Regions from separate parts of the Brevundimonas sp. C43 genome, predicted to be linked through region 1. Evidence: riboswitches for the same ligand, from Rfam matches in the RefSeq annotation. Region 1 holds a riboswitch; each other region holds the start of a gene.
What was found. Region 1 has a riboswitch for cobalamin ahead of Q9R14_RS11125 (TonB-dependent siderophore receptor). Riboswitches for the same ligand answer to the same signal wherever they lie in the genome.
Positions count from the first base shown of each region.

Region 2: linked by a shared signal. The riboswitch ahead of Q9R14_RS12070 (DUF1852 domain-containing protein) and the one ahead of Q9R14_RS11125 (TonB-dependent siderophore receptor) in region 1 are both predicted to bind cobalamin.
Region 3: linked by a shared signal. The riboswitch ahead of Q9R14_RS02220 (DUF1852 domain-containing protein) and the one ahead of Q9R14_RS11125 (TonB-dependent siderophore receptor) in region 1 are both predicted to bind cobalamin.

Region 1 covers NZ_CP132231.1:2,193,946-2,198,096, forward strand. The annotation lists gene Q9R14_RS11125 (TonB-dependent siderophore receptor) at 1-1,772, opposite strand, end outside; cobalamin riboswitch at 1,917-2,126, opposite strand; gene mutS (DNA mismatch repair protein MutS) at 2,177-4,151, shown strand, end outside.
Region 2 covers NZ_CP132231.1:2,378,531-2,382,681, forward strand. The annotation lists gene Q9R14_RS12065 (methionine synthase) at 1-701, opposite strand, end outside; gene Q9R14_RS12070 (DUF1852 domain-containing protein) at 731-1,717, opposite strand; cobalamin riboswitch at 1,825-2,032, opposite strand; gene Q9R14_RS12075 (IS1182 family transposase) at 2,225-3,664, shown strand; gene Q9R14_RS12080 (alkaline phosphatase) at 4,118-4,151, opposite strand, start outside.
Region 3 covers NZ_CP132231.1:434,815-438,965, forward strand. The annotation lists gene Q9R14_RS02215 (methionine synthase) at 1-720, opposite strand, end outside; gene Q9R14_RS02220 (DUF1852 domain-containing protein) at 750-1,736, opposite strand; cobalamin riboswitch at 1,844-2,051, opposite strand; gene Q9R14_RS02225 (DEAD/DEAH box helicase) at 2,967-4,151, shown strand, end outside.

The sequences.
Region 1 (4,151 bases):
CCGTATCCGAACACCTGCTGATAGTGTTCGTCGCCCAGGTTCTCGATCCGCGCCGTCAGGGTGACCTGATCGGTCAGTTCATAGGCCGCGTTCAGATTGGCGGTGACGAAGCCGTCGCGCGCCACGGTCGAGAAGCCGCCGCTGTCGTCCTGATCGCCTTCCGCCCGCACCGTCAGGGCGCCGGACAGACGGTCGCCCGTCCAGCCCAGGGTCGCCGAACCCGCGTGTTCCGGCACGCGCAGCAGGCGCGCGCCTGTCGTGCGGTCCGTCGCGTCGGTCCAGGCATAGGCCAGGGTCAGGTCGAACCCGCCGCCCAGAAGGGCGCGGCCTTCCAGCTCGAACCCGTCCGAACGCGTCTTGGCGACGTTGATGTAGCGACCGGCCGAATAGGTGATCTGGTGCTCGACGTTCAGGCGATAAAGGGTCGCCCGCCCGTCGAACCGACCGTCGGCCGAGGCCCAGCCCAGGGCGATCTCGACGCTGTCGGCCGTTTCCGGCTTTAAGTCGGACCGAGGCGCAAAGCAGAAGTCGCAGACCGCCTGGCTGACCGTCGGCGACTTGAAGCCCGTGCCGTAGGCGCCCGACAGGATGAAGCCGCCGGCCAGATCATAGGCCGCCGACACCCGCCCCGTCGTCTTGGAGCCGAAATCGTCGGTGTCGTCATAACGCAGTCCGCCGGTCAGGTTCAGCGCGCCGACATCGTATTGGGCCACGCCGAACACCGAGGTGATCGACAGGTCGCGCGACAGGCCCGACGACAGGGCCGCCGAGGCCTCGTTCCGCTCCACGCCGAACGCATAGTCGATGTCCTGCGCCTGGCCGTTCGCCTGCCAGCGATAGGCCTGACGGTCGCCGGTGAAGGTCGAGCCGAAGCCGCCGCTGACCGAGCTGCGATCCAGATCCGACGCCGAAACGCTGAACTGATGCGTCAGGCCGAACGCCTTGGCCGTCACCCGGCCGAAGCCCGACCACTGCTCGCCTTCCTGGGTGTCGTCGGTGTCGGCCAGCGCATAGTTCGGCGCCGGGAACCCGTCGATATCGGCCTTGGATTTGTTCCAGCGCACCGATCCATCGACCTTGACCGCATCGGACAGGACATAGCGGCCCTTGGCGCCGAGCGTCGTGCTGCGGAACCCGTCGGCCTCGGTGTTGCCGTCCGCCTCGTCCGCCGCCGAAATCCCGTCAGTGTCGAACCGTGAGGCATAGGCGCTGAAGGCGTAGGTCTCGTTGGCAACCCCGGCCGACAAGCGGCCGCGCACGGTGTCGAAGCTGCCGGCCTCGGCTTCGGCGCGCAGGCCGTCGATTTCTTGCGTCGTGAAGGAGATCACCCCGCCGATGGCGTCGGATCCCCACAACGACGACTGCGGGCCGCTCAGCACTTCGATCCGCGCGATATCGGCCAGTTCGAAGCTGGAGAAGTCATAGGCGCCGTTCGGCTCTGCCGCATCGTTGACCGGCGCGCCGTCGACCAGAACCAGGGTCTTACCCGGCGTCGCACCGCGCATCCGCACCTGGGCCACGCCGCCGAAAGCGCCCGAACGCGTCACCGACAGACCCGGCACATCGGCCAGGATGTCGGCGGCGAAGATCGCGCCGCGCTGTTCGATGGTCTTGCCGTCGATGACGCGGGCGCCGGGCGTGTCGGCGACAATGGCCGGGATGCGGGTGGCGGTGACGATCACCTCGTCCAGCTGGGTCGCGTCCTCGGCAAAGGCAGGCGCGGCGAAGGCGGCCGCAATCGCCGCCGTCGAAAGAAGAATGGAACGCTTCATTGAGCGATACCCCGTGTTCGGTCCCGCGAGTGCGCGCGAGAGACCGCCATGAGCGAACCGACCCGCCAGACCGCTTGAGGGTCTGGACGGCGCAAGATCGGGTCGCTTCCACGGAGAAACCGCGCTGCTGTCTGGTCCCGGACAGGAGCGAGCGACGTCGGCGGCCAGGTCTCCTGGCTTGCGGGTCGTAAACCGCCATCCTCGCCTTCCCAGTCACCCAGTGGCGCCGGGATCGAAACCCCGGACGGACGACGCTCTCGCCGCCTACAGTTGCGGGCACAGCCACGGCGTCACACCGTGTTCCCTTAACCGCCTGAAGCGGCCTATCGCAGGGCCGACAAGCCTGTGCAAGAGCCGGTTAACGGCCTTGAGCCGCCGGGCGCGATCCGTCACCCTGTGGCCACATGAACGAGCCCGTCTCCCACCCCCCTGAAATCGCCGCCTCGCTGGAAGGCGCGACGCCGTTCATGGCGCAATATCTGACAGCCAAGGCGGGCCAGCCGGACGCCATCCTGTTCTTCCGCATGGGCGACTTCTACGAGCTGTTCTTCAAGGACGCTGAGGTCGCGGCTGCGGCGCTCGGCATCACCCTGACCAAGCGGGGCAAGCATCAGGGCGAGGACATTCCGATGGCCGGCGTGCCGGTCCATGCGATGGAGGGCTATCTCGCGCGGCTGATCCGCATCGGCCACAAGGTCGCCATCTGCGAACAGCTGGAAGACCCCGCCGAGGCCAAGAAGCGCGGCGGAAAGGCCGTGGTGCATCGCGGCGTGGTCCGGGTCGTCACCCCCGGCACCCTGACCGAAGACAGCCTGCTGGACGCGCGCGGCGCCAACCGTCTGGCGGCGGTCGCGGTGCGTAAAGGTCGGGCGGCCGTCGCCGTGGTCGAACTGTCGTCCGGTGCGGTCGACAGCGTCGCCTGCGCCATCGAAGATCTGGGCGCGGCGCTGGCCGCCTTCCGGCCGTCCGAAGTCCTGGTCACCGACCGGATGTATTCGGACGAAGCCACCCGCGACGCGCTGGACGGCTCAGGCGGCGTGGTCCAGGCGCTGGCCAGCGCCATCGCCGAACCGCAGGCCGCGCGGGCGCGGGTCGAACGCCTGTACGGCGTCTCGGCGCTCGACGGCTTCGGCGCCTTCGAGGAGGCCGAGGTCTCGGCGCTGGGTCTGATCGCCGCCTATCTGGAGACGACCCAGGCCGGCAAGGTCCCTGCCCTGGCCCCGCCGCGCCGTCTGGGCGAAAGCGGCTTTCTGGCCATCGACCCGGCGACCCGCGCCAGCCTTGAGATCGACCGCACCCAGCGCGGCGAGCGCGAGGGCAGCCTGCTGGCCTGCATCGACCGCACCGTCACCTCGGGCGGCGCCCGGGCCCTGGCCGAACGCATCGCCCGGCCCCTGCGCGATCCTTTGGCCATCAACGAACAGCTCGACGCCGTCGAATGGCTCTTGGAGCGCCGCGACCTGCGTCGCGACCTGCGCGATGCGCTGAAGGCCTCGTCCGACATCGCCCGCGCCGTCGGGCGATTGGCGCTGGGTCGGGGCGGCCCACGCGATCTGGCCGCCGTGCGCACCGGCCTGTCGATCGCCGAGGGCGTCGCTGGCTTGTTCGTGGGTCAGGTCGATCCCCTGACCGGCCAGCCGCGCCGCATCGCCTCGGCGCTGGACCGCCTGACCCTGTCGCCAGACGTCTCGCGGCTGAAGGCCGACCTGATCGACGGCCTGGTGGACGAGCCGTCCCATCTGGCGCGCGACGGCGGCTATGTGCGCCCCGACTATCGCCCCGAACTGGACGCCGCCCGCACCCTGCGCGACGACAGCCGCCGCGTCGTCGCCGATCTTGAGGCCCGCGCCGTCGCCGAGTCCGGCGTGCCGTTCAAGATCAAGCACAACGCCGTCCTGGGCTATTTCCTCGAAACCAGCGCCAAGGCCGCCGAATCCTTGCTCCGCGCCGGGCCCGACAGCCCCTTCATCCACCGCCAGACCCTGGCGGCCCAGGTTCGCTTCACCACCGTCGAACTGTCGGAGCTGGACGCCAAGATCAGCCAGGCCGGCCACCGCGCCCTGGCCATCGAAGGCGAGACCTTCGAGGGCTGGCGACGCGAGGCCGCCCGCCTGGCCCAGCCGCTGCAGGCCGTCGCCGAGGCGCTCGCCGAACTGGACGCCCACGCCGCCCTCGCCGAATGGGCCCAGGAAGTTGGGGCGACCCGCCCGATCGTGGACGACACCCTGACCTTCTGCGTCGAGGCCGGCCGCCACCCGGTGGTCGAGGCGGCGGTCAAGGCGGGCGGCGATCCCTACACCCCCAACAACGCCCGGCTGGACGGGTCGGGTCAGGACGGATCGCGCCTGGCCATCGTCACCGGCCCGAACATGGCGGGTA
Region 2 (4,151 bases), 180 kb from region 1:
TGCCTCCACTCGGAGCCCAGGGTCTTTTTCCAGTCGGTATTGGCCTTGATGCCGTAGCCGTAGCAGATGTGGACGGCCGTCTCGCATTTCAGCCCTTCGGCCGCCTTCTCCAGGGTGGCGATGCCCCAGTCGTTGGCCTCGTCGAAGAAGACGTTGAAGGCCGGCTCGTCGAACTGGATGACATCGACGCCGGCTGCTTCCAGTTCCCGCGCTTCCTGGTTGAGGATTTGGGCGAACTCCCAGGCCAGTTTCTCGCGGCTCTGGTAGTGGGCGTCATAAAGGGTGTCGATCATCGTCATCGGCCCCGGCAGGGTCCATTTTATCGGCTGATCGGTCTGGGCCCGCAGGAATTTCGCGTCCTCGACGAAGACCGGCCGGGATCGCGATACGGCGCCGACGACGGTCGGCACGCTGGCGTCATAGCGATTGCGGATTCGGACCGTCTCGCGTTTCTCGAAATCGACGCCGTCGAGATGCTCGATGAAGGTCGTGACGAAATGCTGGCGCGTCTGTTCGCCGTCGCCGACGATGTCGATGCCCGCCCGCCGTTGATCGTCCACGGCCAGGCGCAAGGCGTCCTGCTTGCCGGCGACCAGTTCCTCGCCCTGGAGCTTCCAGGGCGACCAGAGCGTCTCCGGTGTCGCCAGCCAGGCGGGCTTGGGCAGGCTGCCGGCGGTCGAGGTAGGCAACAGGGTTTTCATGGCGGATGACTTTGTAAGTTTGGAGAGGGTCAAGCGGCGAACTCGGCGGACCATTGGTCGAGGACGGCGCGGTAGGGCTTGATGAAACGCTCCTCGACGAAGCGGCCCTGTTCGACGGCCAGTCGGCTGCGCTCTTCGCGATCATAGACGATCCGGGTCAGCGAATAGTCCTGCGCCTTCAGGCTCGGCTGGTACTGTTCGGTCGCCGGAGAGTTGGCGTTGTAGATCTCGGGCCGGTAGATCTTCTGGAAGGTCTCCATCGTGCTGATGGTGCTGGCCAGCTCAAGGTCCGTGTAGTCGCCGGTCAGGTCGCCGATGTGGTAGAAGGCGAAGGGCGCGACGCTGTTTCTGGGCATGAAGTAGCGAACCTTCATGCCCATTTTCGCGAAATACTGATCCGTCGGGGAGAACTCGTCGTTGCCGTATTCGAGCCCCAGCACGGGGTGTGCGGTTCCTGTGCGATGGTAGGTCTTGTTGCTCGACACACTCAGGCAGACGACAGGGGCCTTGCGGAAATTATCCCGATAGGCGGCCGAATTCAGGAAATGCCTGAACAGCTTGCCGTGCAGGTCGCCGAAGCCTTCCGGAGCACCGGTATTCGGGTGGGCCTTCATATGCTCGGGCAGGACCACGCTGAAATCGTAGTCACGGACGTAGGAGGAGAAGTTGTTCCCCACGATCCCGTCGATCCGCTCGCCCGTCTGACTGTCGACTATGGTCGTCTGAAGAATCTCGATCAGCGGGAAGGCGTCGCCGCTTTCGTCAGGAGAGACGCGCATCTCGGCGGACACGATCTGGAGCTCCAGCGCGTAACGATCCCCCTTGGGATTGTCCCGATCCATCAGGGAGTTGAAACGGTTGTCGATCATCTGAAGGGTATTCCGCAGGTTCTCCTGACGGCTCTCGCCTCGGGCCAGGTTGGCGAAATTGGTCGTGATCCGCGTGCTCTCTGCGGGACGATAGTCTTCGTCCAGCGCGGTGCGCTTGATGTCGAATGTGAGTTCGCTCTTGAGCATGGTCTCTGCCGCTGATGCTGTGGCGAGACAGCGGACAGGGACGCGCGACCGCCCGCGCGGAATCGTCCCGTCGCGGCGCTCATGCGACCTGACCGGACACCCCGCCGGAGGACGTTATCTGTCGGGGCAGGTCTCCTGGCTCACGGGTCACGGCTTCCGGTCCGGCCTTCCCAACGTCCGAAGACGTCAGTGACACGAGATGGACCTTCGGCTCGCCGCTTACAGTTGCGGGGGCAGCGCCGGCGTCGCACCGGCTTCCCTCTTAGCCACACGCCATCCGAAGACGACGTGCGGACCACGACAGCCTGTACGAAAGCCGACCTGCCAGCCGATGTCAACGATCATATAAAGATATCCTTATAGGTTTATATGACCTCCTCGGCCCGCCGCCCGGATGGACTCGCCCAAAGCGGACCTTACCAAGGTCGCAGATGGGTCGAGGCTGTGTAAAAACGCCTTCCGTCCGAGCGAATTAGGTTAGTCTGCTGAGGTCAGCAGGAGGTGGGCATGAGCCGCTTCGTTCAGGGTGCAGATCGCCGGCAGCCGACGCTGCTTCCCGAGAGTCTGGACGATTACGTGTCCGCGGATAACCCGGTTCGGGTGGTCGACGTCTTCGTCGACGAACTGGATCTGAAGGGTCTGGGCTGCGAGGGCATGACCCCGGCGATGACGGGGCGTCCAGCCTATCATCCGGCCATGCTGCTGAAGCTCTATGTCTACGGCTATCTGAACAAGGTGCAGTCCAGCCGGCGGCTGGAGCGGGAGGCGCGGCGCAATGTCGAGCTGATGTGGCTGACGGGACGGCTGGCTCCGGATCACAAGACCATCGCCGACTTCCGCCGTGAGAACGGCCCGGCGATCCAAGCGGCGTGCGCTCAGTTCGTCGTGTTGTGCCGCCAACTCGGGCTGTTCGGCGCGGCGCTGGTCGCCATCGATGGTTCGAAGTTCAAGGCGGTGAACACCCGCGACAGGAACTTCACCGTCACCAAGCTGAAGAAGCGCATGGAGCAGGTGGCCGAACACATCGCCGGTTATCTCCAGGCCCTCGACACGGCGGACCGTCAGGAGGGCGAGGCCGCCGAGGCCCGATCCGGTCGGCTGGTGGAGAAGGTCGAGTTGCTCCGCGCCCAGATGGCGAAGCTGAAGACCATGGAAGCGCAGATCGAGGCCGCACCCGACAATCAGGTCTCCCTGACCGACCCGGACGCGCGGTCCATGGCCACGTCCGGTCGGGGCAGCGGCATCGTCGGCTACAACGTCCAGTCCGCCGTCGAGGGCGAGCATCACCTGATCGTCGCCCACGACGTGGTCATGACCGGCCACGATCGCGATCAGCTTGCCCGGATGGCGGCAAAGGCCCGAGACGCCATGGGCGTGAAGACGCTCGATGTGCTGGCGGACAGAGGCTACTTCTCCGGCGAGGAGATCCTGGCCTGCGAGGCTCTGGACGTGACGCCCTTCGTGCCAAAGCCCCTGACCTCCGGGGCCAAGGCGGACGGCCGGTTCGGCAAGCAGGACTTCGTCTATCTGCCCGACAAGGACGCCTATCGCTGCCCGGCCGGTGCGCTGCTGCCGCATCACATGACGACCGTCGAGCGAGGCCAGAACATCCACCGCTACTGGGATCGGGCCAGTTGCACCGGCTGTCGCCTCAAGCCTCAATGCACGCCGACCCTGGAACGGCGGATAAGGCGCTGGGAGCACGAGGCGGTCATCGATGCCCTCCAGACCCGCATGGACCTGACGCCGCGCGCCATGCGCATCCGACGAAGCCTGGTCGAACACCCGTTCGGCACCATCAAGGCCTGGATGGGCCACACCCACTTCCTGATGAAGCGCCTGCCCAACGTGAAGACCGAGATCAGCCTCCACATCCTGGCCTACAACATGAAGCGGGTCATGGCGCTGCTGGGAACGAAGCCGCTGATGGAGGCGATCAGGGCCTGAGACGAAGGCGCTCTGCGCCCCCTCCCACTTCCGCCCCGCCGGAGCTCAGCACGTTTTTACACGGCCTCAGTCAGAACCGGCCACTCACAGGTGGCCGGAAAGACGACATTCAGACATGGCGTCATAGTGCAGGGACCGTCGCCGGCGTGTTCTAACGACGCCAAGCTGAGCGATTGGTCCAATGACCGGTTCGCCCCCCGACTGCCGATAGTCCAGGAGATCCGTGATGCGATGTCCGCTAGCCAGTCTTCGCTGACGCCGCCTTGGTCGGCGAAGACTGGCGAAAGTCTATCGACGCCCCCCTCAGAACCCTTTTCTAGGCCGGCGGGCGGCATGGGGGCCTGGCGAAGTGGTGACGTGCACCCTGAATTCCTTGATCAGATCGACTGAGCATTCATTGTGTGTCCATGGCTCCATCCGATCAGCCTCGTTTGTGTCCTAACGGGAGTCCAGTCAGTTCGAGCCGTAGTAGCCCGAGCCTCGCAGG
Region 3 (4,151 bases), 1.5 Mb from region 1:
GGGGAAGGCCTCTTCGTACTGCCGCCATTCTGAGCCGAGGGTCTTCTTCCAATCGGTGTTGGCCTTGATGCCGTAGCCGTAACAGATGTGGACCGCCGTCTCGCACTTCAGCCCCTCGGCCGCCTTTTCCAGGGTCGCCACGCCCCAGTCGTTCACCTCGTCGAAGAAGACGTTGAAGGCGGGCTCGTCGAACTGGACGATATCGACGCCGGCGGCCTCCAATTCGCGCGCCTCTTCATTCAGGATCTTGGCGAACTCCCAGGCCAGCTTTTCGCGGCTGCCATAGTGGTCGTCATAGAGGGTGTCGATCATCGTCATCGGCCCCGGCAGGGCCCATTTGATCGGCTGGTCGGTCTGGGCGCGCAGGAATTTGGCGTCCTCGACGAAGACCGATTTCGGCCGGCTGACGGCGCCCACGACCACCGGGACGCTGGCGTCGTAGCGATTGCGGATTCGCATGGTCTTGCGGTTCTCGAAGTCGACGCCGTCGAGGTGTTCGATGAAGGTCGTGACGAAATGCTGGCGCGTCTGTTCGCCGTCACTGACGATGTCGATGCCGGCCCGGCGCTGATCGTCGAGCGACAGGCGCAGGGCGTCGTGCTTGGCCTCGATCAAGTCGTCGCCCTGCAGCTTCCAGGGGGACCAGAGCGTCTCGGGCTCGGCCAGCCAGACGGGTTTGGGCAGGCTGCCGGCGGTCGAGGTCGGGAGAAGGGTTTTCATGAGGTACTGCTCTGAAATGCGGAAACTGATCAGGCGGCGGCGAAGGCGGCCGACCATTGGTCGAGACGGGCGCGGTGCGGCTTGATGAACCGCTCCTCGACGAAACGGCCTTGTTCGACGGCCAGCCGGCTGCGCTCGTCGCGGTCGTAGACGATGCGGGTCAGCGAATAGTCCTGCGCCTTCAGGCTGGGCTTATACTGCTCGGTCGCCGGGGAGTTGGCGTTGTAGATCTCGGGCCGATAGATCTTCTGGAAGGTTTCCATCGTGGCGATGGTGCTGGCCAGTTCGAGGTCGGTGTAGTCGCCGGTCAGGTCGCCGATATGGTACAGGGCGAACGGCGCCACGCTGCCCGGTGGCATGAAGTAGCGGACCTTCATCCCCATCTTCGCGAAGTAGTCGTCGGTTGGGGAGAACTCGTCGTTGTCGTACTCTAGCCCCAGCACGGGGTGTTCGGCGCCGGTGCGGTGATAGGTCTTGTTGCTGGAGACGCTGAGGCAGATGACCGGCGGCTTGGCGAAGTTGTCGCGGTAGGCGCGCGACGCCAGAAAGTGCCGGAACAGCTTGCCGTGTAGATCGCCGAAATCGTCCGGCACGCCGCCGTTCGGATGCGCCTTCAGGTGCTCGGACAGGACCACGCTGAAGTCGTAGTCGCGGACGTAGGAGGAGAAGTTGTTGCCCACGATCCCCTCGATCCGCCGGCGCGTCGCCTTGTCGTCGATGGTCGTCTGCAGGATTTCGATCAGCGGAAAGGCGTCGTCGCGCTCCGAGCAAAGGCTCATCTCGACCGAGACGATCTGAAGCTCCAGCGCATAGCGATCGCCCCTCGGATTGTCGTGGTGCGCCAGCGAGTTGAAGCGGTTGTCGATCATCCGCAGGGTGTTGCGCAGATTGTCTCGGCGGCTCTCGCCTCGCGCCAGGTTGGCGAAATTGGTCGTGATCCGCGTCGTCTCGGCGGGACGATAGTCTTCGTCGAGCGCGGTCCGCTTGATCCTGAAGGTGAAGTCGCTGCTCGCCATGGTCTCTGCCGTTGATGCTGTGGCGAGACAGCGGACAGGGACGCGCGACCACTCGCGCGCAGTCGTCCCGTCGCGGCGTTCATGCGACCTGACCGGACACCCCGCCGGAGGACGTTATCTGTCGGGGCAGGTCTCCTGGCTCACGGGTCACGGCTTCGGGTCCGGCCTTCCCAACGTCAGAAGACGTCAGTGACACGAAATGGACCTTCGGCTCGCCGCTCACAGTTGCGGGGGCAGCGCCGGCATCACACCAGCTTCCCTCTTAGCTCCGCATCGCTGGAGGCGACGCGCAGAACCTCGACCTATTCATGAGACGCGCACCCGACGTCGAAGTCAAGAAACGCATAAGGATATCCTTATGGCTTCTGGCGGCTTCTACCATCGCTCCTGCTATTCAGCTTTCCGGGGTCATGGCTCCAAGAGCCCATCAAAGATTGAACAGCATCTCTTTGGATCCCGGTCTGCCACAGACGCCGCCGGGAAGTTCGTCGTCCGACAATACTGAGGCTGCGCGAAGGCACGGGCGAAGCGCTCGAGGTGCTAGCTTATGCGCTGATAACGATAACGAATCCTCGAGGTTGGGTGGAAATGAGGCACCCTAATTCGAAGAGGTTCTGTCAAGACCGCAGATTGCGCTAGCCCAATCACTCAGGGGCTTGAACCCTCTGGGCGGCGCCCATCGGGCGCGCTGCGCGTTGTCCCGACGATGAAGCAGCCCTTTCGATACCCTACGACTCCAGACGGCCGCTATTTCGTGGTACGAGGCCGGCTTTGGCGATGCGCCAATCCAGCGTTGTCGGCTGCGGCGAGGGACGAACTGGTGCCTCATCTGATGTCGGCGCGCCGGGCGGTGCGGACGGCCTTGGCGGCTGAGGATCCAGATGCTCTGGCCGCATCGCGGCGGAGCGTGGACAAAGCCAAGGTGGGGCTGGGCGAGCGGGGGCTGGTTTGGTGGAGCGACGGCTCACCGGATCTCAATCGGCGCATGGTGCGCAACACCCCCCTACGCGGATTGGTTCGCCAGTTTGTCCGAGACGCGCGACTGATGACAGCATTCCATCGTTTCGTTGTGGCTTAGGCTATGCGTGCGATACGGCCACGGCCGAAATAGCCGCCGCACGAAAAGATCCTGCAACTTCCTTTTAGGGCGGTTCCGTCGCGCTGGCGGCTGAAACGACTGGGGGTACGAAAGCGGGCGCAACCCCCGGCCGGCCTTCGGGTTGAGCTAGGATGAAATCGTCACCTGCCGACACCGATCTTTCCGCCACGGGCCAACAGGTCCTCGTTGGAGGGCCAGCTCCGGAGCAGGACGACGGCAAGCGTTGGAAGATGCCGGCGGCGGCTGTGGCGGCCGGACTTGCCGAGATGAAGACAAAGCGATCGCAGGGCGTGGTGTTCATCGCCACCAGCGAACGCCGCGCCGATGAGATTGCGGCGGCGCTCTCGCCGATGGTGAAGGACGCCGAGGTGCTGGTCCTGCCGCCCTGGGACTGCCTGCCCTACGACCGCGCCGCGCCTTCGCGAGAAAGCATGGGGCGCCGGATGGCCGTCCTGGCCGCCTTGAACGAAGCCAACGCAAGGCCCGTGTTCCTGATCGCCTCGCCCGATGCGATCGTGCAGCGGACGTCGTCGCGCGAACGGATCAAGACCCGCTTGTCGCTCGCGGCGGGCGAGGCGCTGGATCGCGAAGCCCTGGAGTCGTTTCTGACCGATACGGGCTATGCAGCGGATGAGCGGGTCGACGAACCTGGCGAGTATGCTCTGCTCGGTGCGGTGGTCGACGTCTTCCCGCCCGCGTCTGCCACACCTTATCGCATCGCCCTGGACGAGGCGGACCGGATCATCGAGATCCACGCCTTCGATCCCGTGTCGCAGCGCCGGGGCGCCGAGATCCAGACGATCTGTCTGACCCCGGCGGCTGAGTGGAGCGACCGGTCGCCCGAGGATGATGAGGCCGATCATCAGGACAGGGGGCCGTCGATCAATGCTGAGACCTCGACGACCCTGTTTGATTTCCTCGACAAGCCGATGATCCTGACCGACGTGGGCGTCGAGGATCGGTTCGAACGCATTCGCACGCATGTGGCCGAAGCCTATGACACCCGCCTGCGGTTCAGCGAGGGCGCGCGCCCTCCGAAACCCGACAGCCTCTATTTGACGGAGAAGGACGTTCGTCAGGCGTTGAAAGGCGCCAAACCCCTGAGCGTCGAGGGTTGGGCGCCCACGCCGGCCTTCGCGCTGGAGAAATCGCCAGGGCGGGCCCTTAAACAATTTATCGCCGAGCGGCGCGAGGCGGGCGATCGCATCGTCCTGACGGGATTGCCCCATGAGCACAGGATCATCCTGCGCCTGCTGCGTCGCCACGATATCGATACGCCCGTGGCGCTAGAGAGCTGGAGCGCGATCGCGCCACTG